DNA from 3 places in the Blastococcus sp. SYSU D01042 genome. Region 1 is predicted to be linked to each of the others. Evidence: riboswitches for the same ligand, from Rfam matches in the RefSeq annotation. Region 1 holds a riboswitch; each other region holds the start of a gene.
The links. Region 1 has a riboswitch for cyclic di-AMP ahead of ACI79H_RS10560 (hypothetical protein). Riboswitches for the same ligand answer to the same signal wherever they lie in the genome.
Positions count from the first base shown of each region.

Region 2: linked by a shared signal. The riboswitch ahead of ACI79H_RS05780 (NlpC/P60 family protein) and the one ahead of ACI79H_RS10560 (hypothetical protein) in region 1 are both predicted to bind cyclic di-AMP.
Region 3: linked by a shared signal. The riboswitch ahead of ACI79H_RS12055 (C40 family peptidase) and the one ahead of ACI79H_RS10560 (hypothetical protein) in region 1 are both predicted to bind cyclic di-AMP.

Region 1 is NZ_JBJGZM010000004.1:342,922-353,277, reverse strand. Features, by position in the region: gene ACI79H_RS10590 (RNA polymerase sigma factor) at 1-372, shown strand, start outside; gene ACI79H_RS10585 (hypothetical protein) at 427-1,518, opposite strand; gene ACI79H_RS10580 (SigE family RNA polymerase sigma factor) at 1,515-2,009, opposite strand; gene ACI79H_RS10575 (phosphoenolpyruvate carboxykinase (GTP)) at 2,200-4,059, opposite strand; gene ACI79H_RS10570 (SGNH/GDSL hydrolase family protein) at 4,319-5,167, shown strand; gene ACI79H_RS10565 (hypothetical protein) at 5,194-5,520, shown strand; cyclic di-AMP (ydaO/yuaA leader) riboswitch at 5,612-5,775, shown strand; gene ACI79H_RS10560 (hypothetical protein) at 6,068-6,997, shown strand; gene ACI79H_RS10555 (hypothetical protein) at 7,105-7,437, shown strand; gene ACI79H_RS10550 (NADPH:quinone oxidoreductase family protein) at 7,456-8,427, opposite strand; gene ACI79H_RS10545 (siderophore-interacting protein) at 8,493-9,353, opposite strand; gene ACI79H_RS10540 (DUF1330 domain-containing protein) at 9,399-9,761, opposite strand; gene ACI79H_RS10535 (hypothetical protein) at 9,771-9,962, opposite strand; gene ACI79H_RS10530 (bifunctional 3'-5' exonuclease/DNA polymerase) at 10,040-10,356, shown strand, end outside.
Region 2 is NZ_JBJGZM010000002.1:323,010-333,365, forward strand. Features, by position in the region: gene ACI79H_RS05765 (DEDD exonuclease domain-containing protein) at 1-512, opposite strand, end outside; gene ACI79H_RS05770 (D-alanyl-D-alanine carboxypeptidase family protein) at 700-2,457, shown strand; gene ACI79H_RS05775 (hypothetical protein) at 2,520-2,834, shown strand; cyclic di-AMP (ydaO/yuaA leader) riboswitch at 3,030-3,209, shown strand; gene ACI79H_RS05780 (NlpC/P60 family protein) at 3,304-4,353, shown strand; gene ACI79H_RS05785 (M48 family metallopeptidase) at 4,473-5,741, shown strand; gene ACI79H_RS05790 (glycosyltransferase family 4 protein) at 5,738-6,862, shown strand; gene ACI79H_RS05795 (AMP-dependent synthetase/ligase) at 6,910-8,703, opposite strand; gene ACI79H_RS05800 (SRPBCC family protein) at 8,862-9,293, shown strand; gene ACI79H_RS05805 (ArsA family ATPase) at 9,301-10,356, shown strand, end outside.
Region 3 is NZ_JBJGZM010000005.1:247,427-257,782, reverse strand. Features, by position in the region: gene ACI79H_RS12090 (hemerythrin domain-containing protein) at 1-4, opposite strand, end outside; gene ACI79H_RS12085 (hypothetical protein) at 122-748, shown strand; gene ACI79H_RS12080 (D-2-hydroxyacid dehydrogenase family protein) at 752-1,705, opposite strand; gene ACI79H_RS12075 (hypothetical protein) at 1,789-1,929, opposite strand; gene ACI79H_RS12070 (response regulator) at 1,989-2,624, opposite strand; gene ACI79H_RS12065 (sensor histidine kinase) at 2,621-4,636, opposite strand; gene ACI79H_RS12060 (hypothetical protein) at 4,671-5,393, opposite strand; cyclic di-AMP (ydaO/yuaA leader) riboswitch at 5,769-5,927, shown strand; gene ACI79H_RS12055 (C40 family peptidase) at 5,943-6,500, shown strand; gene ACI79H_RS12050 (WhiB family transcriptional regulator) at 6,725-7,057, shown strand; gene ACI79H_RS12045 (HAD domain-containing protein) at 7,100-7,621, shown strand; gene ACI79H_RS12040 (diguanylate cyclase) at 7,626-8,621, opposite strand; gene ACI79H_RS12035 (hypothetical protein) at 8,746-9,369, opposite strand; gene ACI79H_RS12030 (CocE/NonD family hydrolase) at 9,366-10,356, opposite strand, start outside.

The DNA of each region.
Region 1 (10,356 bases):
ACCCCGGAGAAGGTGCTGGAGATCCAGCAGTACGCCCGGGAGCCGATCAGCCTCGACCAGACCATCGGCGACGAGGGCGACAGCCAGCTCGGTGACTTCATCGAGGACTCCGAGGCCGTCGTCGCCGTCGACGCCGTCAGCTTCGGCCTGATGCAGGACCAGCTGCTGAGCGTCCTGCAGACGCTGTCCGAGCGGGAGGCCGGCGTGGTCCGGTTGCGCTTCGGCCTCACCGACGGCCAGCCGCGCACGCTGGACGAGATCGGCCGCGTCTACGGGGTCACCCGCGAGCGGATCCGGCAGATCGAGTCCAAGACGATGAGCAAGCTGCGCCACCCCAGCCGCTCCCAGGTGCTGCGCGACTACCTGGACTGAGCAACACCGGACGAAGGCCCCGACCGGTCGGTCGGGGCCTTCGTCGTTCCCGCGTCAGTCCGTGGCGGCGGCCCATTCCGCAGCGGTGGTCTCGTCGTAGTACCGGGTGAATCCGCAGCCCTCGCCGATGAAGCCCCGACCCTCGACGTCGCTCAGCACGCCCGAGACGAGCAGGCGGGTGCCGTGGACGTAGGTCTCGACGGACTCTCCCTCCGGCGTCCGCGGGTAGGGCCCGTCCATGTGCAGGGTCACCGTCTCGCCGGCGCCGCCCCGGTACCAGGCGTGCACGCGGAAGGTGACCGAGTAGTAGCTCTCGGCCTCGGTCTCTCCGGGCAGCGGGGCGAAGCGCTGCTCCCCGATCCCGGTGATCGTCCCGTCCAGGGCGAAATCCTTCGCAGCGATCAGGGTGGGGGAGTACTCGGGGCAGCTCGCAGCGTCGGTGGCCGGTAGTGGGCCCGCCGGCAGCTCCCCGGCCGCGATGGCGGCCCACTCCGCAGCGGTGGCCTCATCGTGGTAACGGGTGTAGCCGCAGGAGAAGCCGAAGAGGGCCATGTCCCCGGTGGCGGTCGGCGTGCCGGATGCGCGCTCGGTCGGGGCGAGCACCCCGGACACGAGCAGGCGGGTACCGATGCCGTACGTCGAGACGCTCGAGTCCTCCGTGTCGGGCCCGTCCAGGACCACGTCCACCGTCGCGCCGGAGCCGCCGGCGTACCAGGTCTGCACCCGGAAGGTGACGGTCATCTTCTGACGAGCCATCTCCGGACCCAGGTCCGTGCCCGGCTCGACCCCGGTCACGGTGCCGGCGAAGGCGAAGGCGCCCTCCTGGGTGAGATGGCCGGCGAGCCCGACGGGCGAGTAGCCCTGGCAGTCCCCGCTCGCGCTGCCAGGGAGGGCGCCCACACCGGTCGGCGGCGCGGTGTCGGCGACCACGCGCGAGGTATCCCCGGAGCCCGGGTCCCATGCTGCGACGGTGCCGCCCCCGACGGCCACCACCGCGGCCACGAGCAGGGCCGCGCACGTCCGCTGCGTGCGTCGGCGGCGCTGCGCCGTGTGCACGGCGACGGCGGCCAGGCCACCCGCGTCCGGGGCGCCAGCCGCCTCGGCGGCGAAGAGCTCGCGGAGCCGGCGCTCGATCGGGTCGGTCATGGTGCCTCCTGGACGGTGTCGATGACGGCGGTGGACCGGAGACCGGCCAGGGCGCGGGAGGCGGTCGCCCGCACGGAACTCGCGGTTGTCCCCATCGCCTCGGCGATCGCGGCGTCGTCGAGGTCGGCGGAGTAGCGCAGCACCAGCACGGTGCGCGCCCGTGGGGCCAGGTCGGCCAGCAGCGTGCGCATCTGCTCCCGGGCTGCGAGGGCGTCACCGGGAGCGGCTGCGGGGTCGAGCGAGGTGTCGGGCAGATCGGTCGGGCGCTCGGTGCTCGACCGACGGCGTCGCCAGCTCAGGTGCGCGTTCACGAGCATCCGCCGGACGTACGCCGCCGGGTCGTCCGCCGCTGTGACCTTCCGCCAGTGCCGGTAGGCGTCAGCCAGTGCCGTCTGGGTCAGGTCCTCCGCGAGGTACCGGTCGCCGGTCAGGACGAACGCCAGCCGCAGCAGGGGAGCTCCCTGTGCCGCCACGAACTCCTCGAACGTCATGCCCTGCTCCCGTCAGTGGTCTCCACCTGGTCAGACGCATCGACCCCCGCCCGGCGCTGCACGCGGGGCGGACGGATCCTGCAGGGTCGGCCTGGCGGGACGCCGGCAGGAGCGCGCCGGAGAGACGACGAAGGCCCCGACCGTGCGGTCGGGGCCTTCGTCGTTCAGGAGGGTGCGAGCCCTCCGCGGATCACGTCGCCTCGGCGTCCAGGGCGTCGGAGACGCGGCGGTGCGCCGCCCAGATCTCCTCGGGCATGTCGCGGAACAGCGAGAGGTGCTGCTCGCGGTGCGCCATCTCCTGCTGCCAGCGGTGGGTGTCGATCGACAGGAGCGTCTCCAGGTCGTCCGGACGCAGGTCGTCCATGCCCTCGAGCTGCAGCTCCTCCTTGGTCGGCACGATGCCCACGGGGGTCTGCCGGCCGGTGACCTCGCCGTTGCGCAGCTGCATGAGCCACAGCAGCGGGCGCAGGTTGTCCCGGTAGCCCGGCCACAGGAAGCGGCCGTCCTCGCCCCGCTGGAACCAGTTCACGTGGGCGAAGACCGGCTGGTCCTCCGCGGCACCGATGATCTTCAGCCAGTGCTCGGCGTACCGGCCCTCGGAGTAGGCCATGAACGGCCGCATCGACATCGGGTCGTACCGCAGGACGCCCTCGGTGCCCTCGGCGGCGAAGGTCGCCTCCGCACCCAGGGTCAGGCCGTCGTAGACGCCCTCGGCGAGGTCGGTGATCGCGCGGATCAGCGGCTCGCGGTCACGGGTGCGGCCACCGAAGATGATCGCGTCCACCGGGACGCCCTTCGGGTTCTCGTAGTCCGGCGCGATGTTCGGGATGTTCGCCAGCGTGGTGGTGAACCGGCTGTTCGGGTGCGCCCAGGGCTCGTCCTTCGCGTCCTCGGACCGCTCCGAGATCAGCTCGCCCTTCCAGTCGCGCCACCCGTCGGTGTCGGCCGGCGGGTTCTTCGACTTGCCCTCCCACCAGACGTCCTGGGTCTTCTCGTTGTAGGCGACGTTGGTGAAGATCGTGCCGGTGCCCTCGGAGATCGCCTCGACGGCCGTCGGGTTGGTCACCTCGTTGGTGTCCTTGGCGACGCCGAAGGCGCCGAACTCGGGGTTGATCGCGTAGACGCGACCGTCCTCCTCGTCGACCCACAGCCAGGCGATGTCGTCGCCGTAGAAGTGCACCTGGTAGCGGTCGCCCAGGGCGTCGGGCGACAGGATCATGGCCAGGTTCGTCTTGCCCGACGCGCTGGGCATGCCACCGCAGATGTGGTACGTGCGGCCGGTCTCCTTGTCGGTGATCCCCAGGAGCAGGAACTGCTCGGCCAGGAACTTGCCCGACGCCCAGCCGTCGTAGGTCGCCTGGCGCAGGCCGTGGGCGATCTTGCCCAGCAGCGCGTTGCCGCCGTAGGAGGAGCCGTAGTGGAGGATCGTGCGCTCGTCGGCGATCGTCACGAAGTAGCGCTGGTCCTCGGCCGTGCCCTGGCCCAGGCTGTCCAGGTCGCCGGTCACGTGCACGCCGCGGACGAAGTAGTCCTGGTCGGCGAGGTCGTTGACGTACTGCACGCCCACCCGCGCCATGCGGATCATGTGCAGGACCACGGTGCGGGTGTCGGTGAGCTCGACGCCGGTGGCGAAGGGCTGCAGCGGGGATCCGGGCGGGGCCATCACGTAGGGGACGACGTACATCGTCTTGCCCGCGGACCTGCCGGCCATCCGCTCCTCGAGCATCGGGCGCATCTCCGACGCGGGGCGCCAGTTGTTGTACTCGCCCTTGTCCTCGGGGTTGTTCGTGGCGACGACCGTCCGCTCCTCGGAGCGGGCCGTGTCCTTCGGGTGGCTGCGGGAGTAGTACCGCCCCTCGCCCGCCGGCAGGATCTCGCCCGCCTCCAGCGCCTCGGCCAGCAGCCGCGCGTCGTCGGAGGCGTTGACGACCTCCACCCGCTCCGCGCCGGTGTGCTGTGCCCAGTGCTTCACGTAGGACCGGACGGCTTCGTTCGTCAGTCCAGCTTCGTCCAGTACCGCGTCAATGGCAGTCACGAGGATCCTCTCCATCCGCTACGACCCACCTTCTCCTCCCGGGCACGATCCAGCCACCGCGCCCCTCGCATGAGGAGCGGCGCGGACCCCGGCCCGGGAGATGTCGGGTGATCGTGTCAGGCGTGTGAACTCCCGTGGACGGCGGGAGGCCTTCGGGGCGGGTGGGAGCATCCGGAAGGAGTACTTCCCACGCTCGCGCGTGTGAGCTGCGTAACTCGGGCACCACGGCGTCGTTGTCCCCAGCGGCCCCGTCCCCGCCTCCCCGGAGCTCACCGTGCGCCGTCTCGTCGTCCTGCTGCTCGCCCTCCTCGTCACCTCGGTGGTCGTCGCGCCGTCGTCCTCGGCCGGTGGGCCGGTCCGCTACGTGGCGCTGGGGGACTCCTACAGCGCGGCCTCCGGCGTGCTGCCGCCGGACCTCACGGCCCCGCCGCAGTGCCTGCGCTCGACGGCGAACTACCCGCACGTCATCGCGGCGGTCACCGGGGCGCAGCTGACGGACGTGACGTGCGGCGGCGCGGACACCGGTGACTACCTCGCCCCCCAGCACCCGGGCGTGGCCCCGCAGCTGGACGCCGTCACCCGCGACACCGACGTGATCACCATGACCATCGGCGGCAACGACAGCGGGGTGTTCATCAACGCGATCACCCAGTGCGGCGCCGCCGGGCTCTCGACCCTGGGCCAGGGCAGCCCGTGCCGGGACCGCTACGGCGCCTCCTTCGAGGACACCATCCGGAACACGACCTACCCCTCGCTGGTGCAGGTGCTGAAGGCCGTGCGCGCCAGGGCGCCGCACGCCGAGATCGCGATCCTCGGCTACCCCTCGATCCTGCCCGCGACCGGCGGGTGCTTCCCGCTGATGCCGGTCGCGGTGGGCGACGTCCCCTACCTGCGCGGCGTCCAGGCGACGCTGAACGACGCCGTCCGGCGGGCCGCGAACGCGGCCGGCGTGACCTACGTCGACCTGAGCCGGGCCTCCGAGGGGCACGACGCCTGCCAGCCCGTCGGCGTCCGCTGGGTGGAGCCGGTCCTTGCCGGCACCAACCCGGTCATCGTCCACCCGAACGCCCTCGGCTCGTCGCGCATGGCCGGCGAGGCGCTGGCGGCGCTGCGCCGCCTCTGAGCCCCCCAGCAGGAGGGAGCAGGCACGTGGCCGACCTCGGTGAGGTCTTCGCCGCCGCCGTCCGCCGGGTGCTCGCCGAGCACCCGGAGGACGAGGAGCACCGGATGCTGCACGCCCCCGCCCTGGCCGCCGGCGGCCGGTCGTACGGCTTCGCCAGCGGCGACCAGCTCACCGTGAAGCTGCCCGCCGAGCGCGTGCGCGCCCTGATCGCCGACGGGCGGGGGCTGCCCTGCTCGCCGCGCGCGGGGCGGCCCATGCGCGAGTGGGTGCAGATCCCGTCGCCGGACGAGGAGGAGTGCGTGGCGTGGCTGCGCGAGGCGCGCGCCTTCGTCACCGGCGCCCGGCACCCATGAGGCGCGTCACGCCCGAGCGGATTGTCACGGAACCGTAACGGTGGTTACCGTTGAGCGGTCCGGAGGTCGCAACCTCCCCACCCGGGGAAGCCGCCGGACGCCGTTGAGTCGCCCTCGTCCTCCTGGGACGCGGGCGAGCCGGGGACCCACTGCAGCACTGGGGTGAATCCTGCGCCGGGCACGTGCCCGCCGCGGGTAGGGCACTTCTGAGCCCGAATCCGTCAGCTAACCCGGTAAGCGGTATCGGAAGAACGGAGAGCCGCCGGATGGCGCGCCCCTGCACCACCGCACGACCCCGGTCCACCCGCCCCTCCACCCCGCGGGAGACCCCGCACAGCTGAGCGCTGCCTGCCGCTCCGCGCACGCGCCGTCCTCCTCCGGCGGCGACGTCCCGGTACGCCCGCGGTCCCGCACCGGCACCCCCGGTGGTCCGCCCCGCGGCGGTACGCCCTGGAGCCGCAGCGCCCGCAGACCGCACACCCGTCGCAGCCCCTCGTCGTCCCTGGTCGGACGCTGCTGCACGCATCCCCCCGGAGCACCCGCACCCATGCACCCCCGCACGCTCGTCTCCGGCCTGACCGGCCGGTTCTCCACCCCGTCCGCCGCCGGCCACCGCCGGCCCCCGGCCCGCACCCGCCGGCCGGCCGTCTACCTGGGCGTCGCCGCCACCGGCGCGGTCCTCGTCAGCGCGATCGCCGGCACCGGCCCGGCCGCGCAGGCCGAGCCGGTCGACGCGCAGTCGGTCAGCGTCGCCGCCCAGCTCGGGCTGGACGACGCCGCCGGACCGGTCGACGTGACCCAGGACCTCCAGTCGCTCACCGACCTCACCGCCAGCCGCAGCAGCCGCGAGGACGCCGAGGCCGCGGCCGCGTTCGCGCAGGCCGCCGCCGACCAGGCGGTCCTCGACCGGCAGCGGGCCGAGGCCGAGGCCGCCGCGGCCTTCGCGAAGGCGGCCGAGGAGGCCGCAGCAGCCCAGCGCGCGGCCGAGCAGGCCGCCGCGGAGCAGGCCGCCCAGGCCGCCCAGGCCGCGGCACGGGCGCGGGCCACCGCGCCGGCCCCCGCACCGAAGGCCCCGGCCGCGGCGGTCGCCGAGGCTGCGGGCTCCGTCGCCGCCACCGTCCGGGCGAAGATCAACAACACCGCCGGGCCGATCAACCCCCGGGCGCAGGCCGCCGCGGACAAGGTCGTCAGCAACGTGCCGGGCGCGGCGTCGATCACCCTGGGCGGCACCCGCGCCAGCGCTGCCGACCCGGGCGGGCACCCGTCCGGGCTCGCCGTCGACTACATGGTGATGAGCAACGGGGCGCTCGGCGACGCGATCGTGGCCTACCACGTCGCGCACTGGGACGAGCTCGGCGTGGAGTACGTCATCTGGAAGCAGCGGATGATGAGCTCGCCCGGCGTCTGGAAGCCCATGGAGAACCGCGGCAGCCCGACGGCCAACCACATGGACCACCCCCACGTGAACTACCGCTGACCGGGGTGGGGGGCGCTCCCGGGGCCGCGGCTACTGTCGACGGCCCCGGGCGGCGCCGCTCCGCCGCGCCCGCCCCGATCCCGGAGAGCCACCTGGAGGAACCCGCCGTGCCGACGACCGGTCGTGGACGGGGGAGCGACGAGGAGGAGTCGCCCGCGGCTCCGCCCATCCCTTCCTTCGCCTCGCTGCGCGCACCGCGCCGCAGCTCCCCGGCGATGGACGTCCTGGCGCCGCCCCCGGCCGCGCCCGAGCTGCCCCTGCCCCCCGTGCCGCCGCCGGTCCGGGAGCGGCCCGTGGGTGCAGGAGCGGTCCGGCCGCGGCCGGCCGAGTGGCCGGACCTGCTCCGGTTCGGGGTGCGGGTCGCCTCGGCCGCCCTGCGGCTGCCCGGCGTGCTGGTGCTCGAGCCCGCCCGCCGGCTGCGGCGCCTCCTGGGGGAGTAGCGCCGCAGCCCGGCGGGGTCAGCCGCGGACGCGGAGCAGGACCTTGCCGGCGGCCCGGCGCTCGTCGAGCTCGGTGACGGCGGCGACGACGTCCTCCAGCGGGTGCACCGAGCCCAGGACCGGGTCGAGCCGGCCGCTCTCGAGGAGCGGGTAGAGGTCCTCCCACTGCTCCTTCGGGAAGCCGGGAGCGCCCGTCGACCAGAACGCGCCCCAGCCGACGCCGACGACGGAGACGTTGTTGAGCAGCAGCCGGTTGACCTTGACCGTCGGGATCTCCCCGCCGGTGAAGCCGAGCACCAGGATCCGGCCCTCGCGGCCGAGGCTGCGCAGGGAGTCGGTGAACCGGTCGCCGCCGACCGGGTCGACGACCATGTCCACGCCGCGGCCGCCCGTCAGGTCCTTGACCGCGTCCCGGAAGCCCTCGGCCGGGACGACGTCGTCGGCGCCGGCCGCGCGGGCCACCTCGCCCTTGGCGTCGCTGGAGACGACGGCGAGCACGCGCGCGCCGTAGGCCTTGGCCAGCTGCACGGCCGCCGTGCCGAGGCCGCCGGCGGCACCGTGCACCAGCACGCTCTCGCCCTCGGAGAGCCGGCCGCGGCGGCGCAGCGCGAAGTGCATCGTCAGGTAGTTCATCGGCAGCGCGGCGCCCTGCTCGAAGCTCGTGCCGTCCGGCAGCGGGAACACCAGCGACGGCGGGGCGGCGACGACCTCGGCGAAGCCGCCCAGCGACGGGAAGGCCGCCACCCGCTGCCCGGCGCTGACGCCGCTGCCGTCGGGAGCGGAGCGCACCACGCCGGCCACCTCGCTGCCCGGGACGAAGGGCAGCGGGGGCTTCATCTGGTACTCGCCGCGGCTCTGCAGCACCTCGGGGTAGGTGACGCCGGCGACGTGCACGTCGATGAGGACCTTGTCCCCGGCCTCGGGCTCGGGGACGTCGACGACCTGGATCGCCCGGGGGCCGTCGAGGGTGGTGATCTGGGCGGCGCGCACGGGTCCTCCTGAGGTGGGGGTCGGGATGCCTCCGAGCTTGTCAGACCCGGTGCCGACCCCGCCGCTCAGGCGCCGGCCGGCGTCTCCTCCGCCTCGATCGAGGCGTTCCACTCCTGCTTGGTGGACTGCCAGCCGTCCTCGGTGTCGCCGCGCCGCCAGTAGCCCGAGATCGACGTCCACGCGGGGTCCAGGCCGACGAGCGCGCGCAGGTGCCGGCGCAGCTCGCGCACGGCGTAGGCCTCGCCGTGCACGAACAGGTGGCCGCGGCCGGCCGGGAGCTCGGTGGCCCGGACGGCGGCGACCAGCGCCTCGCCCGGGGCGGCGTCGCCGCGGTGCACCCACCGCAGCTCGGTGCCGGGCCGGGGGACGACGTCGGCCTGCTCCTCCTCGGGCCCCGCGACCTCGACGAAGGCCAGCGCGCGGGCGCCCTCGGGCAGCTCCTCGAGCGCGGCGGCGATCGCGGGGAGCGCCGCCTCGTCACCGGCCAGCAGGTGCCAGTCGGCGTCGGCCCGCGGGCGGTAGGCGCCACCGGGGCCCATGAACTGGATCCGGTCGCCGGGCTGCGCGGCGGCCGCCCAGGGGCCGGCCACGCCCGCGTCGCCGTGGTGCACGAAGTCGATGGTGAGCTCGCCGGCGTCGCCGTCCCAGGACCGCACCGTGTAGGTGCGGGTGACCGGCCACTGCTCCGGCGGCAGCTGCCCGCGGAGCTCCTCGACGTCGTAGGGCGCCGAGTAGCCGGCGCCGGCGGGCGGCAGCTGCAGCTTGACGTAGTGGTCGGTGAACTCGCCGCACGGGAGCCCGGCCATGCCCTCGCCGCCGAGGACGACGCGGACCACGTGCGGGGTCACGCGTGAGGTGCGCAGCACCTCGGCGACCCGCGCCGTCCGCGTGCGGGGTGGGCGGGCGGCCTGTCGTGCCTCGGTCATGCCCGCAACCGTAGTCCGGTGTCCCGGGCGCTACTTAGGGTGCCCTCACCAGGGGGTCGTGGCCTGCAGCACCGCCTCGGTCAGCGCGCGGGTGCGCAGCGCCGTGACCTGCTGGTACTCGGGGTCGGCGACCATCCGGCTGAACGCCTCCCGCGAGGGGTAGCGGATGCACAGCACGGCGTCCCACTCCTGGCCGGGCTCGGCGACCAGGGCGGTCGACCCCTCGCCGGCGTAGAGGATCTCGCCCCCGTAGCGGGGGAGGAACGTCGTGCGCAGCGCCTCGGCGTACTGCTCGTAGGACGCCCGCCCGTCCTCGGCGTACCGCAGCAGGTTGAGCATCACGACGGGACCGCCCGGGTCCTCCTGCAGGTACCGCTTCAGGTCCGTTCCGCGCGGGTCGACAGCCATGCCGGCACGCTAGCCGCCGGCCAGCCGCCGCACCGTCTGGACCACGTAGACGACCGACAGGACGAAGAAGGCCGCCCCGACCGCCGCCCGCACCTGGTCGTCGCTGACACCGGAGCGCCGCGCCACAGGAGCCGCCACGGCGTCGGCGACCCTCGCGCGCCAGCCCTGCAGACCGGCCTTGCCGAACGAGATGGCATCCATGCGACCGGCCCTACCCCGACGGCGCCTCGCTCAGCCGCCGCGCGCCGGCTGTCGGACCGGTCGAGGACACTGCCCGCGTGGAGCGGATCGTCCTGGTGCGGCGCGGCCGGGAGGTCGAGGTCCGGCAGCCGGCCGGGTCGACCCGGGTGCCCGCCGAGGAGCTCCCCGCCCTCGTCGCCGCGCGCGAGGCAGGCCCCGAGCCGGTGCGCTGGGTCTGGGACTGCACCACCCGCTGGTACCCGGAGCTGCTCGCCCGCGGGGTGCGGATCGCGCGCTGCACGGACCTGCGGCTGAGCCACGCGCTGCTGCGCCGGTCACCGGCCGTCGACCAGGCCCTCCTGGCGGACGAGGAGACACCCGGCTGGGACGCCCTCCAGCCGGTCACCGCCGTCGA
Region 2 (10,356 bases), on a different contig from region 1:
GTGGGGGAGGTGGTGGCCCGGAAGTACGGCGCCAGCGTGGCCAGCTTGCAGTTGGGCACCTCGTCGCGGGTGAGCAGCCGGCGGGCGAGCACCGCCGTGTCGACCGAGGCCGCAGCGGGCCAGGGGATCGCGTTCTCGGCGCACGCGGCCTTGAGGAACCCGAGGTCGAACGGGGCGTTGTGCGCGACGAGCACGGCCCCGCGTGCGAACTCCAGGAAGGAGGGCAGCACCGTCCCGATCCGTGGCGCGGCGGCGACCATCGACGTCGTGATCCCGGTGAGCACGCTGATGTAGGGCGGGATCGCCGTCCCGGGGTCCACGAGGGTCTGGAACTCGCCGAGCACCACGCCGCCGCGCACCTTCACCGCACCGATCTCGGTGATCGCGCTGTCCTTCGGGGAACCACCGGTGGTCTCCAGGTCGACCACGACGAAGGTGACCTCGGCCAGCGGCGTGCCGAGTTCCTCGATCGTTCCCTGCACGTAGAGCGGGAGGGCGGGGGAGGAGCTCACGGGGCGGACGGTAGGTCGGGGTGCCGACAGTCCCGGGGACGCCGCGCCGGGGCGGTCGCTGCGCGGGGCGGCCGGCCGGGTCGCCCGGCCGGGGGGTACCAGGCCTCCCACCTGGCGGTTCGCCGCCGGCCGGGACACCATCACCTGCGGTGGGCGACGCCGCCCGGATTCCGCAGAGGTGGTCCCGATGTACCCGCGCCCCCCGAGGTCGGCGGTGCCGTGCGCGCCGCGCGGCCGCCCGCCGGCGAGGCTGCTCGTCGCGCCGCTGGTCGCGCTCGCCCTCCTGGTGCCGGCCGCCCCGGCGGGAGCGGCGCCCAGCGACCAGCCGGGCGGGACGTCCGGGGTGCTCGACAGCCGGGCGCTCGACGAGCTCCAGCAGCGGGCCTCCGAGGTGCAGCGCGGGCTGCAGGAGCAGCAGGGGGCGGTGGTCGAGGCCCGGGACGCCCTGGCCGAGGCCGAGCGCGCCGTGGCCGGCGCCCAGGCGGTGCTGGGCGAGGCCGAGGGCGAGCTGGCGGTGCACCAGGAGGAGGTCGCGCGCTACGCCGCGGCCGTCTACCGGGACGGTGGCGCGGTGACCCCGCTGACGCTGCTGCTGACCGGGGGCGACCCCGGCGACGTGGTGTCCGCGCTCGGCTTCCTCGACGTCGTCGACCGGCACGCGGCCTCGGTCATCGGCGACGCGGAGGCGCAGCGGCAGACCGCTCTCGGGGAGCAGCGGCAGGCCGCCGCGGCGCTCGAGCAGGCGCGGGCCCGCGCCGACGAGGTCGGCGCGCGGATGGCGGAGCTGGAGGCCGCGGCCTCCGAGGTCACCGCGGAGCTGGACGCCGCCCTCGGTGCGGTGGACAGGCAGCTGGCCCAGCTGCAGCAGGAGCAGGTCGAGGTCAACGAGCGGACGGCGGCCAGCTGGCGCGCCTACGTCGACCAGCTGGCCGCGGCCGGCGTGGTCGCCCCGCCGGCAGCCGCGCTGGGCGACCCGGCGGCGGGCCTGCCCGAGCGCCTGGTGCCGGTGGGGGCGGCCGGTGGCGGCGCCCAGCGCGGCGCAGCGCAGCTGCCGGGCCGGCCCTCGTCGCTGCTCGTGCTGCCCGCGGAGACGCTGGCGGCGGTCAGCGCCGCCATGGAGGCGCTGGGGCTGCCCTACGCGCCCGGGACGGCGGGACCCGAGTCCTGGGGGTGCGGCTCGCTCGTGCAGGCGGTCTACGGGCGGGCCGGCATCCCGCTGCCGGGGGAGCAGGCGGAGCTGTTCGCCGTCACGACGCCGGTCGCCCCCGCCGACGTGCTGCCCGGGGACCTGGTCTTCCTGGGGACGCCGGAGGCGGGGCTCGGCCACGTCGGCCTGGCCCTGGACGCGCGCACCATGCTCGCGGCCGACGCTCGCGCGGGCGCCGTCGTCGTCCGCACGCTGCCCGCCGAACAGGTGCTCGGTGTCGGCCGGCCGGTCCTCGGCCGGCGCCCGCCGGTCGCGGCGCCGGGGCCGGCCGCGGGCGCGCTGCGGGTGGAGTGCGGCAACACCGTCTACCCGCCCAGCTACGACGGCGCGCGGCAGTGGGGCGGCTACCCCAACGGCCTCATCCCGCCCAGCGCCATGTGCGCGCTCGGGACGGGCGGGCACACGCTGCGCTGCGACGCCGCCGCGGCCTACCGCGCGATGTCGGGGGCGTACGCGGCCGCCTTCGGCGGGCCGCTGTGCATCACCGACTCCTACCGCACCTACGCCGGGCAGGTGGAGCTCTACGGCGAGAAGCCGGCGCTGGCCGCCGTCCCGGGCACGAGCAACCACGGGTGGGGGCTCGCGGTGGACCTCTGCGGCGGCATCGAGACCTTCGGGACGCCGCAGTACGCGTGGATGGTCGCCAACGCCGGCCGGTTCGGTTTCCTGCACCCCACGTGGGCCGACCCCGGCAACGGGCGCGAGGAGCCGTGGCACTGGGAGTACGCCGGCACCTGACCGCCGCCCGCGGAATTGTCGGTGGCCGTTCCTACCGTGCGGATGACTCACGGAGGAGAGACATGCTCATCGACTGCGACACCTGCACCGTCCGCGGCACCGGCTGCGGCGACTGCGTCGTCACCGTCCTGCTCGGCGCCCCGCCCGGCTGGGAAGGGGTCGACCCGGTCGTCGTGCCGATGACCGGTCGTCCGCGTCCGGCCGCCCCCGCGGCCGAGGACGTCGTCGTGCCGCCACCGGGTGTGGTGGTGGAGTTCGACGAGGTCGAGCGCCGGGCGGTCCGCGCACTGGCGGAGTACGGCCTGGTGCCCCCGCTGCGGCACCGCGGCCGTCCCGGGGCCGACGGTGGCGGGGCACCCGGCCGGCGCACCGGCTGAGGACCGCGTCACGTGGCCGGGATGACTGCGGAGGGTGCTTCTACCCCTACGCAGCGCCGATGGTCGGGAGGCGCGCGGTGCGCGGAGCGATTCTCGTCACAGGTTTACCTGCTGCCCCGGTTTGTCACGGCAACATCACGAACGTAGGGTCGTCGCGTCCGACCGGGTGGTCGTCGTCCCCCGAGGGACGGCCTCGGCCGGGCACCGCCGAATCGCCGCACGGCGTCCGCAGGGACGTCCGAGGTGAACCGGGGACCCACCGCAGTCCTGGGGTGAGTTCCCCTGCAGGGCCGGTTCGCCGGTGAGCAGGGGATAGGGCCAGTCTTCCCCGCCCGAACCCGTCAGCTAACTCGGTAGGCGGTGACGAGGAAGAAACGGAGAGCCGCCGCTCGTGGCGACCCCTCACGCCCTACCCCCGCATGCCCTCGCACCGTTCCGTCCCGACACCCCGGCCGGCCCCGTCCGCCGGGTGGGCCGCCTCCGGGCCGGCCTGCTGATCGGTGCGACCACCGCGCTGACCTTCACGATGGTCCCCGGCACGGCCTCCGCCGAGCCCGGCACGGCCACCAGCACCGCCGAGGCCGCGCAGATGGTCGCCGACGCCAGCCGGCAGCTGGAGATCGTCAGCGAGCAGCTCAACGAGGCGAAGGTCGAGCTCCAGCGCCAGCAGGCCGCCGTCGACGGCGCCGAGCAGGCCGCCTTCGAGGCCCAGCAGCAGCGCGCCGCCCTCGACGGGCGCATCCGGCAGCTGGCCCGCACCGCCTACACCAGCGGCGGCAGCTCGCTCACCCAGCTCGACGTGCTGCTGACCAGCGACTCGGCCGACGAGTTCGTCTCCCAGCTCGGCACCCTCGACGCGATCGCCGGGCGCACCAACGCCGCGGTCAGCGAGGTCGCCGAGGCCTCGACCCGCGCGGAGGACACCCGCACCGAGGCGCGCGAGGCCCGCGAGCGGGCCGAGCGGGGCGTCGCGGACATCGAGGCGCAGCAGCGCGACCTCGAGGGCAGGATCGCGGACTACCAGCGGCAGTACGACGCCCTCGACGCCGCCCAGCGGGCTGCCCTCGAGCGCGCGGAGGACGAGCAGCCGGTCCGGGCCTCGCGTGCCGAGCGCACCGCCCCGGCGCCCGCTGCCGCCGCTCCCAGCGGTGCCCCCGCGCCCAGCGGTGCCGCGCAGATCGCCGTCGACACCGCCCTCGCGCAGGTGGGTGACCGCTACGTCTGGGGCGCCGGTGGTCCCGACGCCTTCGACTGCTCGGGCCTCACGTCCTACGCCTACGCCGCCGCCGGCGTCTCGCTGCCGCACTCCAGCCGCAGCCAGTCGCAGATGGGCACGCCGGTCTCGCGGGGCGAGCTGCAGCCGGGCGACCTGATCTTCTTCTACAGCCCGGTCAGCCACGTCGGCATGTACATCGGCAACGGCCAGATGGTGCACGCGTCGACGTCGAGCCAGCCGGTCAAGGTCGCCAGCGTGGACTCGATGGGCAGCTACAACAGCGCCCGCCGCATCGCCGGCTGACGCGCACCGCCCACCGACCGAGGGCCGGTGACCTCCTGGGCGGAGGTCACCGGCCCTCGCCGTCGGCGGCCCCGGGGGGCCCCGGACCCCGCCCCTAGGATCGGCGGCGTGGAGCACCTGTGACGCCGCGCCGCGCGGCCCTGCTGGTCGCGGTGGTCCTGCTCACCGCCTTCGCCGTGGTCGTCGCCGTCACCACGCCGTGGGACGTGCTGCCGGAGCCCCCGGGCGGCGCCACCCCCGCGGACCCGACCGCCGGGCTGTCCGCCGAGCAGGTCAGCCGGGCCGAGGCCTTCGCCGCCGCTCTCCGGCCGGCCTCGCTGGCCTCGCTGCTGCTGGGGCTCGCCGTCTCGGCGGTGCTGGGGCTCACCCGGCTGGGGGCACAGCTGGTCCGGACCGCCGGCGCGCCGCTGGGCGGCCGCTGGGCCGGGCAGGTGCTGCTGGGCGTCCTTGCCCTCGCGGTCGTCGGCCGGGTGGCCACGCTGCCGCTGTCGGCCTACGGCGAGGTGGTGCGCCACCGCTACGGGCTGTCCACGCGGAGCTGGGGCCTGTGGGCCCGCGACGTCGTGGTGTCGACGGCGATCGACGCGGCGCTGACCGCGCTCGGCCTGCTGGTCCTCGTCTGGCTCGCCCGCCGGGCGCCACGCGCGTGGTGGGCGCTGGCCGCGGCGGGGGCGACCGTGCTGGTCGTCGTCGGCTCCTTCCTGTGGCCGGTGCTCATCGAGCCCGCGTTCAACTCCTTCGAGCCGATGCCGCCCGGGCAGCTGCGCACCGACCTGCTGGCGCTGGCCGAGGAGAACGGCACCCCGGTGCAGGACGTGCTGGTGTCCGACGCCTCCCGCCGGACGACGGCGCTCAACGCCTACGTGTCCGGCTTCGGGTCGACCCGGCGCATCGTCGTCTACGACACGGTCCTCGACCGGCTCCCCGACGAGCAGATCGAGGCCATCGCCGCCCACGAGCTCGGGCACGTGGCCACCGACGACGTCCTCACCGGGACGCTGCTGGGTGCCCTCGGCGGCGCGGGCGGGGTCGCCCTGCTCGGCTGGGCGCTCACCTCGCCCCGGCTGCTGCGGCGGGCCGGGGCGCAGGGCCCCGGCGACCCGGCCGTGGTGCCGCTGGCCCTGCTGCTGGTCGCGGTCGGCACGCTGGTGGCCACCCCGGTGCAGAACCTGGTCTCGCGCCAGGTCGAGGCCCGGGCCGACGTGCACGCCCTGGACCTGACCCGCGACCCGGAGGCCTTCGTCGCGATGCAGCGGGGGCTGGCCGGCACCAACCTGTCCGACCCGAGCCCGCCGGCCGCCTGGCGGTGGTGGTTCGGCTCCCACCCGACGGTGGCCGAGCGGATCGCGCTGGCCGAGGACTGGACCCGGCTGGAGCGCGAGCCGTGAGCCGGACGCTGGTGGTCACCAACGACTTCCCGCCGCGCCAGGGCGGCATCCAGACCTTCGTCGCCGCCCTGCTGGAGCGGCGCCCGCCGGACTCCCTCGTGGTGCTGGCGTCGGACTCCCCGGGGTCGGCCGAGCACGACGCCGCGCTGCCCTACCCGGTGGTCCGCCGGCCCACCGGCATGCTGCTGCCCACCCGGGCCACCGCGCGGGCGGCCGTCGACCTCGTCCAGCGGTACGGCTGCGACCGGGCCTTCTTCGGCGCCGCGGCGCCGCTCGGCCTGCTGGCCCCCACCCTGCGCGCGGCCGGGATCGGGCACCTGGTCGGCGCCACGCACGGGCACGAGACCGGGTGGGTCGCGCTGCCGGGCAGCCGGCAGCTGATGCAGCGCATCGCCGGAGGGCTCGACGTGCTGACCTACATCACGGAGTACACCCGCGACCGGCTCGCCCCGGCGCTGGAGGGGCGCACCCGGCTGGAGCAGCTCTCCCCGGGGGTGGACGTCGAGCGGTTCACGCCGGACGTCGACGGTGCGGAGGTGCGGCGGCGGCACGGGCTGGGGGAGGCGCCGGTGGTCGTCTGCGTCTCGCGGCTGGTGGCCCGCAAGGGGCAGGACGTGCTGGTCGAGGGCTGGTCGCAGGTGCTGGCCCGGCACCCGTCGGCCCGGCTGCTGCTGGTGGGCGGCGGGCCCGACGAGGCGGCCCTGCGGCGCGCGGTGGCCGCCCGGGGGCTCGAGGGCTCCGTCGTCCTCACCGGGGCGGTGGACGCCGCCGAGCTGCCGGCCCACTACGCCGCCGGCGACGTCTTCGCCATGCCCTGCCGCACGCGTCGCGCCGGGCTGGACGTCGAGGGCCTGGGCATGGTGTTCCTCGAGGCGGCGGCGTGCGGGCTGCCCGTCGTCGCCGGCACCTCGGGCGGCGCCCCCGAGGCGGTGCGGGAAGGCGTCACCGGGCACGTCGTCGACCCGCGGTCGCCCACGGCCGTGGCCGCGACGCTGGCCGACCTGCTCGACGACCCGGCGCGGGCCCGGGCGATGGGCGCCGCCGGCCGGGAGTGGGTCGAGCAGCGCTGGTCCTGGACCACCATCGCCACGACCTTCACCGAGCTGCTCGAGACGCACTGAGCCCCCTCCCCGCGGGTGCGGGGAGGGGGCTCAGGAGGCGACGGGGATCAGCGCGAGTACAGCGCCTCGACCTCGTCGCCGAACTCCTTCATGACGACGGAGCGCTTGAGCTTCAGGCTCGGGGTGAGCATCCCGTTGTCCTCGGTGAAGTCGGTGCCGAGGACGGCGAACTTCTTGATCGCCTCCGCCTGGGAGACGGCCTTGTTGGCGTCCTTCACGGCCGCGTCGATCTCCGCCTGGAGGTCGGCGTCCTCGCGCACCTGCTCGACCGTCTGGCCGGCCGGCTTGCCCTTGGACTCCAGCCACTGCGGCAGCGCCTCCTCGTCGAGGGTGATCAGCGCGGCGATGAACGGCCGCTGGTCACCGACGACGATGCACTGGCTGACCAGGCGGTGGGCGCGCAGCCGGTCCTCGAGGACGGCGGGGGCGACGTTCTTGCCGCCCGCGGTCACCAGGATCTCCTTCTTGCGGCCGGTGATCTTGAGGAAGCCGTCGGCGTCGAGCTCGCCGAGGTCGCCGGTGTGGAAGAAGCCCTCGCCGTCGATGGCCTCGGCCGTGGCGGACTCGTTGTTCCAGTAGCCGCGCATGACGATGCCGCCCTTGATGAGCACCTCGCCGTCCTCGGCGATGCGGAACGTCACGCCCGGCAGCGGCTGCCCGACGGTGCCGATGCGGATCGCCTCGTCGTGGTTGACCGACGCGGCGGCGGTGGTCTCGGTCAGGCCGTAGCCCTCGAAGACGGTGACGCCGATGCCCCGGAAGAAGTGGCCGAGCCGGTCGCCCAGCGGCGCGCCGCCGGAGATGGCACCGAGGCAGCGGCCACCCAGCGCGGCGCGCAGCTTGCCGTAGACCAGCTTGTCGAACAAGGCGTGCTGCACCTTGAGGCCGAGGCCGGGGCCGCCGGTGTCCTGGGCACGCGACCAGTCGATGGCCACCTGGGCCGCCCGGTCGAAGATCTTGCCCTTGCCGTCGCCCTCCGCCTTGGCCTTGGCCGAGTTGAAGACCTTCTCGAAGACGCGCGGCACGGCCAGCACGAACGTCGGCTTGAACTCGCCGAGGTCCTCCAGCAGGTTCTTGACGTCGGGCGTGTGGCCGATGACCGTGCGGTTCTTGATGGCGCCGACCTGCAGCACGCGGGCCAGCACGTGGGCCAGCGGGATGAACAGCAGCAGCGAGCCCTGCACGCTCATGAACCGGTCGAGCAGCGTGATGCCGTTGTCGATCTCGAACAGGAAGTTGCCGTGGGTGAGCTCGCAGCCCTTCGGCCGGCCGGTGGTGCCGCTGGTGTAGATCAGCGTCGCCAGGCTGTCGGCGGAGAGAGTGGCCCGGCGGGCGTCGAGCTCGGCGTCGGGGACGTCGCGGCCGGCCGCGGTCAGGGTGCCCAGGGCGCCGTCGTCGATGACGTGCACCGACGCGAGCGCCGGCGCCTGCGCGCGCACCGACTCGACCGCCGCGGCGTGCTCGCTGCTCTCCACCACGATGGCGGTGGCGCCCGAGTCGGACAGGATCCACGCGACCTGGTCGGCGCTGGAGGTCTCGTAGACCGGCACGACGACGCCGCCGGCGGTCCAGATGGCGTAGTCGAGGACGGTCCACTCGTAGCGCGTCTTGGCCTGCAGGGCGACGCGGTCGCCGGCGGCGACACCGGAGGCGATGAGCCCCTTGGCGACGCCGCGCACCTCCTCGCCGAACTCCGCCCACGTGACGTCGCGCCACTGGCCGTCGACGCGCCGCCGCAGGCCCACCTCGCCGCCGTGCTGGGCGACGTTCTGGACGAGCATGTCGGTCAGGGCCGCGTCGGGCGGTACCTCACTGGTCACCGGAACGCTGAACTCGCGCACGCCTGGTCCTCTCCTCCCCGGCCGCCGCGGGGGCACCGTCGCCCAGGGGTCGCTGGCCAGGATCGTCCCGGTCAATCTACCGGGCACCTCCTACCGGTGAGTAACGGAACGGGAGGGAAGCGCTCCCCGGACCACCCCCACCGGTTAGCCTGCTGCCCATGGCCGACCAGTCCACGCAGTCGATCGTCGTCGAGGCGCCCGCCGCCGACGTCATGGCGGTCATCGCCGACTTCCCCGAGTACCCGCGCTGGGTCGCCGCCGCCAAGACGGTCGAGGTGCTCGAGCAGGGCCCCGACGGGCGGGCCCGGCGGGTGCACTTCGTGCTCGACGCCGGGGCGGTCAAGGACGACTACGTCCTCGACTACACGTGGGAGGGCGACCGGCGGGTCACCTGGACCCTCGTCAAGGGCCAGATGCAGAAGCGCCAGGACGGCTCGTACACCCTCGTCGAGCGGGACGGGCGCACCGAGGTCACCTACTCGATCACCATCGACCTCTCGATCCCGATGCTCGGCATGATCAAGCGCAAGGCCGAGAAGGTCATCCTGGACACGGCTCTCAAGGAGCTCAAGAAGCGCGTCGAGGGCTGACGCCGGCGTGCACACCCTCGTCCTCACCGGCCCCGGCGGGGCCGGTGCCACCACGCTGGCCGCGGCCGCCGCGGTGCAGGCGGCCCGCTCCGGTCGCTCCACGGTCCTGCTGACCCGTCAGCCGGTCGCCGTCGACGGTCTCGCCGACGTGCCCCGCCTTGAGCTGCGCACCGTCGACGCCGGGGCGGCGGTCGAGGCGTTCTGGGCCGGGACCGTGGCGCCCGCGCTCGCGTCCCTGCCGCACGTCGCGCTGCCCCCGGCGTCGTCGGTGGCGCCGCTGCCCGGTGCCGCCGACCTCGCCCTCCTGGCCGAGCTCGGGCGGGCCCGGGCCGACCTCGTCGTCGTCGACGCGGGCCCGCCGGCCGCCGCCGCCGCGCTGCTGGCCCTGCCCGGCACCCTGCGCTGGTGGCTGGACCGGCTGCTCCCCCCGGGCGCGCGGGCGCTGGGCGCCCTCCGCTCGGCCGCCGTGGGCTCCGGCGCCGCGCGGCGCGGTCCGGTCGACGCCGCCCTGGCGGTGCTCCCGGAGCTGGACGCGCTGCTGGCCGGCGACCGGCTCTCCGACGCCTCGGGCACCGCCGTCTGCCTGGCCGCCCTCCCGCGCGCCGGCACCGCCGCATCGCTGCGCGAGCCGGCCACGGCGCTGGGCGTGCACGGCCTGCGTGCCGGCGCGGTCCTGGCCCGCGTGCTGCCGGTCGACCTCCCGGGGGAGTGGGGACGCGCCCGGAGGGCCGAGCAGGACGCCGAGCTGGCGGCGCTGGCCGAGCTGGCCCCGGTGCACCGCGTCCCCGAGACGGCGTCGGCGCCGGCGGACGTCGCCGCCGTGACCGCGCTGCTCGACGGCGTGGACCTGCCCGCGGGCGGCAGTGCGCTGCTGGCGCCGGCGACCGAACGGCTCGAGGGCAGCTGGGAGCTCGCCGTCCCGCTGCCCTTCGCCCGGCGCGGCGCCGTGGGCGTGACCCGCTGGGAGGACGACCTGGTGGTCACCGCCGCCGGCGCGCGGCGGTCGCTGCGGCTGGACCCGCTGCTGCGCCGCTGCGAGGTCACCGGCGGCCGGATGGTGGAC
Region 3 (10,356 bases), on a different contig from region 1:
TCATGGGGGGACCCTGGCCGGGGCGACTTGTCGTCCTCGTGCGGTCGACCTGCCGCCGTCGCGGCGGTACGATAAGTGGACGACAGGAGCGCGGCAAGAGCGGGGCGCGAGCGTTCGGGCCATGACGACCACCCGTTCGCCCCTGCCCACCCTCGGCCCCTCCCCCGCGCCGGACCACCGGCCGAGCCTGCGCACCCGCGCGCTGGTGCTGACCACCGGTGGCGTGCTGTTCGCCGTCGGCAACGCGCTGCACCCGCTGGAGCACGACGACGCCGCACCGCACGCCGCCACCTGGGTGGTGGCGCACGTGGTCTTCGCGATCGGCGCGGTGCTCATCGCCGCCGGCCTGACCGTGCTGACCCGGCGGTTCGCCGTCTCGAAGGTGGGGCTCGTCGGCCTCGGCATCTCGTGGCTGGGCCTGGTGCTCATCCCCGCCGGTGCGCTGATGGAGGCCTACGTCCGCCCGCTGATGGACCACCACGGCTTCGCCGACGTCGAGGAGGCGACCCTCGCCTTCACGATGATCGCCGGGATGTCGAACCTGATCGGGCCGGCGCTGATGACCGTCGCCGCGGTGCGCCACCGGTTGTTCCCGCGGCTGGTCGGCCTGTCGTTCGCCGGGCTCACCGTCGGCGCGCTGCTCGTCCCGGCGCTGCCCAAGGAGGGCTACGGGATCATCCCCGGCACGGTGCTCTTCGGCCTGGGCATCGCCGCCGCCGGGTGGCTGTCCCGCGACGACGCCGCGTGAGCACTACCGCTCCAGCACCCGCACCGGCTCGCCGGCCACCCACGCGGCGACGTCCTCCACCGCCTCCCGGTAGAAGACCTCGTAGGTGCCGCGGGTGACGTAGCCCAGGTGCGGCGTGAGCACGGTGCGCGGCGCCGAGCGCAGCGGCGAGTCCTCGGGCAGCGGCTCGACGTCGTAGACGTCGAGCCCTGCGCCGGCGATCCGGCCGGCGTGCAGCGCGTCGAGCAGCGCCGCCTCGTCGACGATCGGGCCGCGGCTGGTGTTGACCAGGACGGCGGTCGGCTTCATCCGGCCGAGGTCCGCAGGCCCGATCAGTCCGCGGGTGCGCCGCGACAGCAGCAGGTGCACGGTGACGACGTCGGCGGTGGCGAACAGCTCCTCGCGCTCGACCCGGCGCACGCCGACCTCGGCGGCGCGCTCGTCGGTGAGGTTCTGGCTCCAGGCGACGACGTCCATGCCGAACGCCTTCCCCACCCCGGCGACCCGGCTGCCCAGCCGGCCCAGCCCGACGACGCCGAGCCGCGCGCCGGCCAGGTCGCCGCCGATCGTCCGCTGCCAGCCGCCGGTGCGGACCGACGCGTCCTCGCGCGGGATGTGCCGGAGCGTGGCCAGGATCAGCCCCCAGGTCAGCTCGGCGGTCGCCGCGGCGCCGGCCCCGGTGCCGCAGACGGTGATGCCGAGCTCGGCGGCGGCGGCGACGTCGATGGCCCGGTTGACCATCCCGGTGGTGACCAGCAGCCGCAGGTCCGGCAGCCGCTCGAGCAGGCTGCGGGGGAACTCCGTGCGCTCCCGCATGGCGACGACGACGTCGAAGGGCTCGAGGCGGGCGGCCAGCGCGTCCTCGTCGCCGACGGCGTCGTGGAACTCGACGACGCGCACCTCCCCGGGGACCTGCGACCAGTCGCAGAAGCCGGCGGCCACGGACTGGTAGTCGTCGAGGACGGCGATGCGGTGCACGCCCCCGGTCTACTACACGGAACGGACGCACGACGGCCCTCGACCGCGGGTGCGGTCGGGGGCCGTCGGGACAGGCGGGTGGCTCAGCGGCGCTTGCCGGAGTTCTTGGCCTGGAAGTCGGCGATCATCTTCTTGATCTTCGCCTGGTTCTGCGGCTTGCGGGCTTCCTGGATCACCTTCGTGGCGACCCCGGACACGATGAGCTTCCGGATCATTCCGGCCATGTTCGCCTCCTAGCTGTGGACTGACCTCTCCCGTGCCCCGGGACGGCGTCCGCCAACCGTCAGCCACCCAGACCCGCGTCACGGGCGCGGGCGACGGCCTGCGCCCGGTCGGTGACCCCGAGCTTGGCGAAGATGCTCGACACGTGGTTGCGCACCGTCTTCTCCGACAGGAAGAGCCGGCGGGCGATCTCCGCGTTCCCCCGGCCCTGCGCGGCCAGCCCCAGCACCTCGCGCTCCCGCTCGGACAGCTGCGGGAACGGCCCCACCGCGGCGCCCGACCCGGCGGCGAAAAAGCCGCGCACCCGCTCGGCCACGCCGGCCCCGTACACGGCCTGACCGTCCGCCACCGACCGGACCGCACGCTCGATCTCGGCCTGCCCCGCCCCTTTGAGCAGGTAGCCCCACGCGCCGGCACGGATCGCGGCCAGCACCGTCTCGTCGGCCTCGATCATCGTGAGGACGAGCACCCGGGTGCGCGGCGCCACCTCGGTCAGCCGCGTGGTGACCTCCACCCCGGTCAGCCCCGGCATCTGGAGGTCGAGCAGCGCGACGTCCGGGTCGGTCGCGACGACGGCGTCGACGGCGCCCGGCCCGTCCGCGGCCTCAGCCACGACCTCGAGCCCGCTGTCCTCGAGCAGCACCCGCAGCCCGGCACGGAAGGCCGGGTGGTCGTCGGCGATCACGACGCGCGTCACGGGGTCCCTCCCAGCGGCAGGACGGCCGACACCCGGGTGCCACCGCCGGGTTCCGGCGCGATGCGGCAGCTCCCGCCGAGCTCGGCGGCACGGTCCCGCATGGAGTCCAGGCCGATGCCGGCCGGGGCGTCGTCGGGGCAGCCGGTGCCGTCGTCGACGACGTCGATGCGCACGGCGTCCGGCCCGCGGGACAGGTGCACGGCGATGTGCGCCGCGTCGGCGTGCCGCACGGCGTTCGTGAGCGCCTCCTGCGTGATCCGGAAGGCCGCCACCTCCACCGCGGCCGGCAGCCCGCCCAGCTCGCCGCGGCCCTCGATCCGGATGTCCGGAGCGCCGTCGGTGCCCGCGAGCAGGCCCGGGCCGCCCGCCTGCAGCGCACCGAGCAGGCCCAGGTCGTCCAGGGCCGGTGGCCGCAGGCCGTGCACGATCCGGCGCACGTCGGCGACGGCGTCCTGCAGCTGGTCGCGCGCCGTGGCGACCAGGGGCACGGCGCGGGCCGGTTCCCGCCCGAGCGCCCGGTCCGCGACGTCGAGGGCCATCACGGCAGAGGCGAGCTGCGGGCCGAGCCCGTCGTGCAGGTCGCGGCGGATCCGCCGCCGCTCCTCCTCCCGGGCGGTGACCAGCCGGTCACGTGACCGCTCCAGGTCGGTGGCCAGGCGGAGGGCGAAGCCGACCGCCGCGAGCTGGGCGGCGACGTCGGCGACCAGCGCCTCGTCGAGCGCGTCGAGGTCCCCGCTGCCCGCGCGGTGGCCGACCCGGAGGGTGCCGACGACGTCGTCGTGCCACTCCAGCGGGAAGGCGTGGACGGCGAGCACCTCGTCCCCCACCGACTCGACGACCGGCGCGGCCCCGGGGCGCTCGACCGTGACGGAGACGGCGGGCAGCTTGAGCTCCGCGGCCAGGACGGCGACCGCCCGGCCGAGCGCCTGGCGGGGGGAGCCGGCGACGCGCAGGACCTCGGTGACCCGGCCGAGCACCTGGTACGGGTCGCCGCGGTGGCCGTGCAGGAGCCGGTCGACCCCGCGCTGGATCCGCACGTACAGCGGGTGGAAGACCGCGGCCACCGCGACCGCCCCCGCGAAGCCGACGAGGGAGTCCCGCCGGCCTGCGAGCCCCCCGAACCAGCCGACGACCGCGACGTAGACCAGCGCCGAGGACGCCAGCAGCGCGGCGCCCACCAGCGTGCGGTTCAGGACCACGTCGATGCCGAACAGCCGGTAGCGCACCACCGCCACGCCGATGGCCAGCGGGACGGCGAGGGTGGTCACCGCGAACAGCGGCGGGGAGATCCACGCCGCGCCGACCACCCACGCGAGCGCGTAGCCGACCCAGGCGATCTGCCGGCGCTCCTGCGCATCGGCGCGCCGGAAGCGGACGACCAGGCCGGCGATCGCGGCCAGCGCCAGCACCGGGAGCGCGGCGAAGAGGACCCCGCCGAGCACGTCGACGGCCGGCTCCAGCGCGTCGGCCGCGAGCGGGTTGGCCGGGCGCCCCGCCGTCGAGCCCACGTCGGTGAAGGCGGCGAACGGCACCATGACGACCACGAGGCCCACCGCGGCGGCCGCCACCGGCCGCCACCTCGGAGACGGGAGCCGGCCGTCGGGGAACACCAGCGGCAGCAGGGTGGCGAACGGCACGAAGGCGGGGATCCAGGTCCACTGGGCGAGCCACGCGGCGACGTCGTCGACCGGAGCCGGGCCGGCGGCGCCGTGCACCGCGATCCCGATCGAGCCGGCGTACACGCAGGCGGAGCAGCCGATGACGGCGGTGAGCAGCAGCACCCGGTGGCCGGCAGCCCCCCGCGGGACGCGCCCCAGGAGGACGGCGCCGACGAGGGCCATGGCGGGGCCGATGACCGGCTCCGGGGTCGCGAGCAGGTCGGCCCGGTCGGCCGGGGCCGTGGCGAGGTGCGCGGCGATCCCGGCGGCGAGGTAGGCGATCGAGAGCACGGCGGCGAGCCGGGCCACCACGAGGGTGGCCCGGCTCGCGCGGACCGGACGGCTCCTGAGCATCAGGCGGGGACGCTAGTGCGTCGGCCTCGGCCGGTCAGCCCTGTCGCGTGCCGGCGTCCACCGTGCCGCGCCACCACTGCTCGTCGCTGCGGCGGACGATGGCGGCGGCGGCACCGGCGGCGGCGGCGACGAAGAGCCAGTGCGGGTCCACGGGGCCGGTGGGGAACTGGCCGAAGTCGAGGACGAGGAAGACCAGCAGGGTGATCGGGATCCACCGGGCGACCACGCGGGTCCGCAGCATGCCGATCGAGGTCAGCAGGACCGACAGCGGCATGCCGACGAGGAAGGGCAGCAGGACCAGCAGCGCCAGCGGGCTGGACTGCACGTCCTCGATCAGCGCCAGCATGGCCGCCCGGTCCGGCTGCCCGGCAGCCGCGGCATCGACGATCGAGACCGCATGGAGGCCGAGGAAGCCGAGCGAGCCGACGAAGCCGAGCACGGCGGCGGCGGCACCGAGACGGGGCATCCGGGGACGGACGAGCTGCGCCATGGCCACGAGGCCGAGGAGCAGGAACGGGATGGCGACGGTGCCGGCGACGAGCGTCGCCGAGGTGAGCCCGGGCCGGCCGGCGACGGCATCGAGGGTCGCCTCGGTGGACTCGCCCACGCCGGCGGCGCGGCCGAGCAGCGCCTCGGCCAGGTTCAGCGTCGCTCCCACGACCAGGCAGGCCACGGCGGCACGGCGGCCGATGGGCGCCGGGCGCGGGACCGGGCGGGCGGTGCCGGCGGCGGGGACGAGCAGCGTCTCTGCGGTCATTGCGGTGTGTCTCCTCCTCGAGCGGGCGGGTCCTTCCCGTCCGACGAGGAAGACCCTCGGGCGGGACACGTCCCGGTGTCCTGAGGCATGGGTCCTGATCCCACCGGGCGGCGACCGGTCCTCGACGCTGCGTCCCGCCACGCCGGTGAGAGCGAAGTAAGCGGCCGATCGCGTTCCGTGACGCGTTCCGGGACGGCGCGGTGCCGCCGTCGGGAACCGCCGTGCTCGCACGCGAGTCGCCGCCCGGGCGCCCGGGCGCGGCGGCCTCGGCGTGCGCACCTTCCGCGGCGCGGCGTCCTTTTGTGACTGCCGCAGCCCCGACCTAGCGTCGTCGCCGTCCGGCCGAGGCCTTCGTCGTCGCCTCCGGTGGCACCTCGCCGGGCACCGCCGAACCGGGCTGCCGGAGACCTCCCGCAGCCCGGACCGGGGACCCACCGTTCCCCTGGGGTGAAGCGCGACCGGACCTGCCGGCGCGCCGGGCGAGTTCCCCGCCCGAACCCGTCAGCTAACCCGGTAGGCGGTTCCGGAGAACAAGGAGAACCGTCGTCCATGACGACCATGCGCACGTCCACGCCCACCCGTCGTTCCGCTCGTGGGGCGGCGCTCGCCGTCCTCACCGGAGCGGGGATCGCCTTCACCCCGCTCGCCGCCTCGGCCGACACCGGTGCCGCGGCACCGGCTCCGGTCGCGGCCGCCCCCGCCGGCTTCACCGCCGCTCCGGCGTCCTTCTCCTCCTCGCCCGTCGGGGCGCCGACGCACGCCGCGCAGGTCGCCGTCGACACCGCCCTGGCGCAGCAGGGCAAGCCCTACGTGTACGGCGGCACGGGTCCCGGCGGCTACGACTGCTCGGGGCTGACCTCGTCGGCCTACCGGGCCGCGGGCGTCGAGATCCCGCGCACCTCGCGCGCGCAGTCGACCGCCGGGGTGGAGATCCCCTGGTACGAGATGCAGCCCGGTGACCTGATCTTCTTCTACAGCCCGGTCAGCCACGTCGGGATGGCCATCGGCAACGGGCTGATGGTGCACTCCTCGACCTACGGCAAGCCGGTCTCGGTCGTGCGGGTGGACTCCATGCCGGGCTACCACTCCACGCGCCGCGTCGCCTGACCCCGCAGTGCCACCGACGTGGCCACCCCGGCGGCGCCCAGCCCGCCGGAGTGGCCACGTCGGCGGGCGGGCGGCACGCCGGCGGGTGCACAAGATGCACCAAACGGACGGAATCGTTTCGGTCGGATGCGCCGGAGCCCGACAGGTCACGCCCGCATAACGTTGCGGACAGCCGACGGGCCGTACCGGTCCGTCACCCCGCCCCACTTCCCCTGGAGCATCCCGTGCCTTCGAGCTACCGCCCCTTCCTGTCCCTGGTCACCGACGAACCCGCCGTCGCCGACGAGACCACCTGGGCCACCCCCTGGGCAGCACCTGCCGACGACGAGTCGTGGCGGCTCTCCGCGCTGTGCGGCGAGACCGACCCGGAGGCCTTCTTCCCGGAGAAGGGCGGCTCGACCCGCGACGCCAAGCGGGTGTGCACCGGCTGCGAGGTGCGGGCCGAGTGCCTGGAGTTCGCGCTGGCCAACGACGAGCGTTTCGGCATCTGGGGCGGCCTGTCCGAGCGCGAGCGCCGCCGGCTGCGCCACCAGCGCCGCGACGCGATCACCGCCTGAGGCCGTCGTCACGACTGGACCGCACCCGGGTAGGACGACGCGGTGACGTCTCCCCCGCCCGTCCTGCTCCTCGACGTCGACGGGGTCCTCAACGCCGTGCGCCACGACCTGCCCGAGGGCTGGCACCGCGGGCGGTTCAACGGCTACGTCCTGTCGTGGGACCCCAGCGTGCTCACCCGGGTGCGCGCGCTGCACGAGCGCGGCCGGGTGGAGCTGCAGTGGCTCACGACCTGGACCCGGATGGCCGACCGGCTGCTGGCCGAGCCGATGGGCCTGCCCCGCGGGCTGCGGACCCACGACCGCGACGCGCTGCCCACCGGCTTCGGCGGAGCGCTCGGCGGCGTCGCCGGGTGGTGGAAGCTGGCGGCGGCGCAGTCGGTCGCGGCGGCCGAGCCCGAGCGGCGGATCGTGTGGATCGACGACGACCTCGCCGACCAGGCCGAGGACACCAGCGGGTGGATCGCCGCCCACGGTCAGGTGCTCGTCGTCGCGCCGGACCGCTCGACCGGCCTCACCCACGCGGAGCTGGACCGGGTGGAGGCCTGGCTGGACGAGGACGGCTGAGGCGTCAGCGCGCGGGGGCGGCCCAGGACCCGTCACGGGGGGCGCCGACCAGCTCGGCGCGGCCGCGGCCGAGCTCCTTGGCGTCGTAGAGCGCGCGGTCGGCACTGCGCATGAGCTGCGAGGCGCTGTCGCCCGGGCGGTGCTCGGCGACGCCGCAGGAGAGCGAGACGCCCGGGTCGAGCGCGCACACCCGCCGCACCAGGGCCAGCGCCTCGTCCCCGAGCACGCCGGGGAGCAGCAGCGAGAACTCGTCGCCGCCGTGCCGGGCGAGGACCGCGCCGGCCGGGACCGCGCCGCGCCACGAGTCGGCGACCCGGCACAGCACGCGGTCGCCCTCGTCGTGCCCGTACGTGTCGTTGACGGACTTGAAGTGGTCGACGTCGATGAGCACTGCCGTCAGCGGCGCCCGGGTCCGGGCGGCGTCGCAGAGGAGCTCCTCGAGCGCCTGGTCGAAGCCCCGCCGGTTGCGCAGCCCGGTGAGCGGGTCGCGGCTGGCGCGGGAAGCGAGGAACACGAGCTGACGGATGACGGTGCCCATGCCGACCAGGAGCAGGTCCAGCCCGAGGGCGACGCCGAGGCCGACCCCACCGGACAGCAGCAGCGCCACCGAGACGCCGGCCACGGCGCCGCAGAGGTGCAGGAGCGCGGCGCGGGGCGCGAAGAAGAAGTGCGCGTCGACGACGACGAAGGCGACCAGCGTGGCGGCGGCCAGCGACGTCACCGGGTCGGGCGCGACGAGCACGCCGGTGGCGAGCAGCACCGTGGCCGCGCCGACCGCCGGGTGGAAGGCCCCCCGCGGCCAGCGCGCACCCCACCGGCCGACGACAGCGGCGGCCGCGAGCGCGGCGAGGCACAGGCCGGCGAGCACGGACCGTCGCGGACCGGCGGCGGTGTCCCAGGTGACGAGCAGTCCCGCGACCCCGCCGAACGCGTACAAGGTGGCGGTCGTCCGCGCCATGACGCGCGTCGTCGCCACCTCGGGCGCTGCGGACCTGCTCATGCTCCGTGGATCGGCCCGCCGCTGCGCTGACTTGATCGGCTACACCGTCACAGGTACCCGCCCGGGTGAGATCGGTTGTGCACGAGGCATCCCCGGCGAGGGGTCGGACCGGGCGACCGGCGCCTCAGTCGTCCTCTTCCTCGTCGGGCTCGTGCGGTTCGGCGACGTGCACCCGCAGGCCGGCCCCCCGGGCGGCGGCGCGGGCGGTCATCGCCGCGACGAGGTCCTCCGTGCGGTCGGCGGGCCAGTACCAGTAGCCACCGATCAGCGGGTCGGCGTCGTACATGCAGTCGGTCTCCGCCCACTCCTCGCCCACGGGGAACGACCAGAGGAACGACGACGCCGCCTCGTGGACGTCCTCGTAGGGGTGTGCGGGAGGCAGCTCGAGCGCGAACTCGACGCGCAGCTGCGGCCGGTCGACCGTCGAGTACCGGTCGGTGACGTCGAGGTGGCTGCCTCCGGCGAGGATCGTGGCGACGACCCGGTGCATGCCGTTCCGCAGCGCGCGGTCCTCGTCGTCGACGATGACCGGCTGGCGGAAGCCGCCCGGGACGAGCGCCGCGAGCGTGCCCACCCGTTCCCGCTCGTCGGCGTCGGCGAGCACGGACCGCACGACGTCGTCCCAGTCGGGGCCGCCGTAGGCCGGGCGGACCTGCGCGAGGAAGTCCGCCAGCGGCACCCGCCAGACGGGCCGACCGTCCGCCGTCGTCCCCGTCGCCGGCCCCGCCAGCAGCCGGCCCGTGGTCACGCCGTCGGCAGGGTGATCGACGACGGCGTCGCGCCGCCGGTGCACAGGCGGTGGTCCGCCGGGACGCCGCGGGTGGCCTCGCCGAGCGGCTCGCCGGTGCCGAGGTTGCGGGCGTAGCGGGGGTGGGCGCCGCCGGAGACCTGCAGCCGGACGCGGTGGCCGGCGCGGAACCGGTGGGCGGTGTCGGGCAGCGTCGTCTCGACCGTCCGCGGACCGGCGACCGGCTCCTCCCCCGGCGCCGGGTCGAGCCGGACCAGCCGGTCGGTGACGTTGACCGACCGCCCGTTCGGCTCGACGTCGCAGAGCCGCACGAAGACGTCGGCGTACGGGTTGTCCGGCTCGACGACCAGCCGCACGCGCACCCCGCCCCGGACCTCCACGGGCGTGCGCAGCGCGGGCGTGGTGAAGGTGCGGACGTCGTCGCGCGCCTCGAGCTCGCGGTTGTCCCGCTGGCCCGCGCTGCCGGCGAGCACCCGCCCGCCGACCGACGGGGTGGGGTCCATCGGGTCGTAGCGCCAGCTCGTCGAGCCCGGCCGCGCCGGGGCGTCGTCCACCAGCCGGCCGCCGTCGTCGAGGTACCAGGTGCGGTCGGTGGTGGCCGGCGGCCAGTCCGGCAGGGTGCGCCAGGTGCGCGCGCCGCTGACGTGCACGCGCACGCGGTCGTGCCGCTCGGGTGGCGCCGGGGCGCCGTCGACCGGCAGGTGGGTGGCCAGCCAGGCGAGGCTCTCCGGCGTCGTCACCGCCGGGTCGATGGTCAGGTGCGCCCACGGGCCGACGGTCATCGCGACGTCGACGCCGCGCTCGCGCAGCGCGGCGTACTGGTAGAGCGTCTGCTCGACGAACCAGTCCTGCCAGCCGCTGATGAGCATCGTGGGGACCGTCGAGGAGTGCACGGCCGGCGTGGCGCGGTAGCGGTCCCAGTAGGGGTCGGTCAGGTCGGGGTGGGCCATCCACTCGTCGAACCACGGCACCGGCGTCCCACCGAGG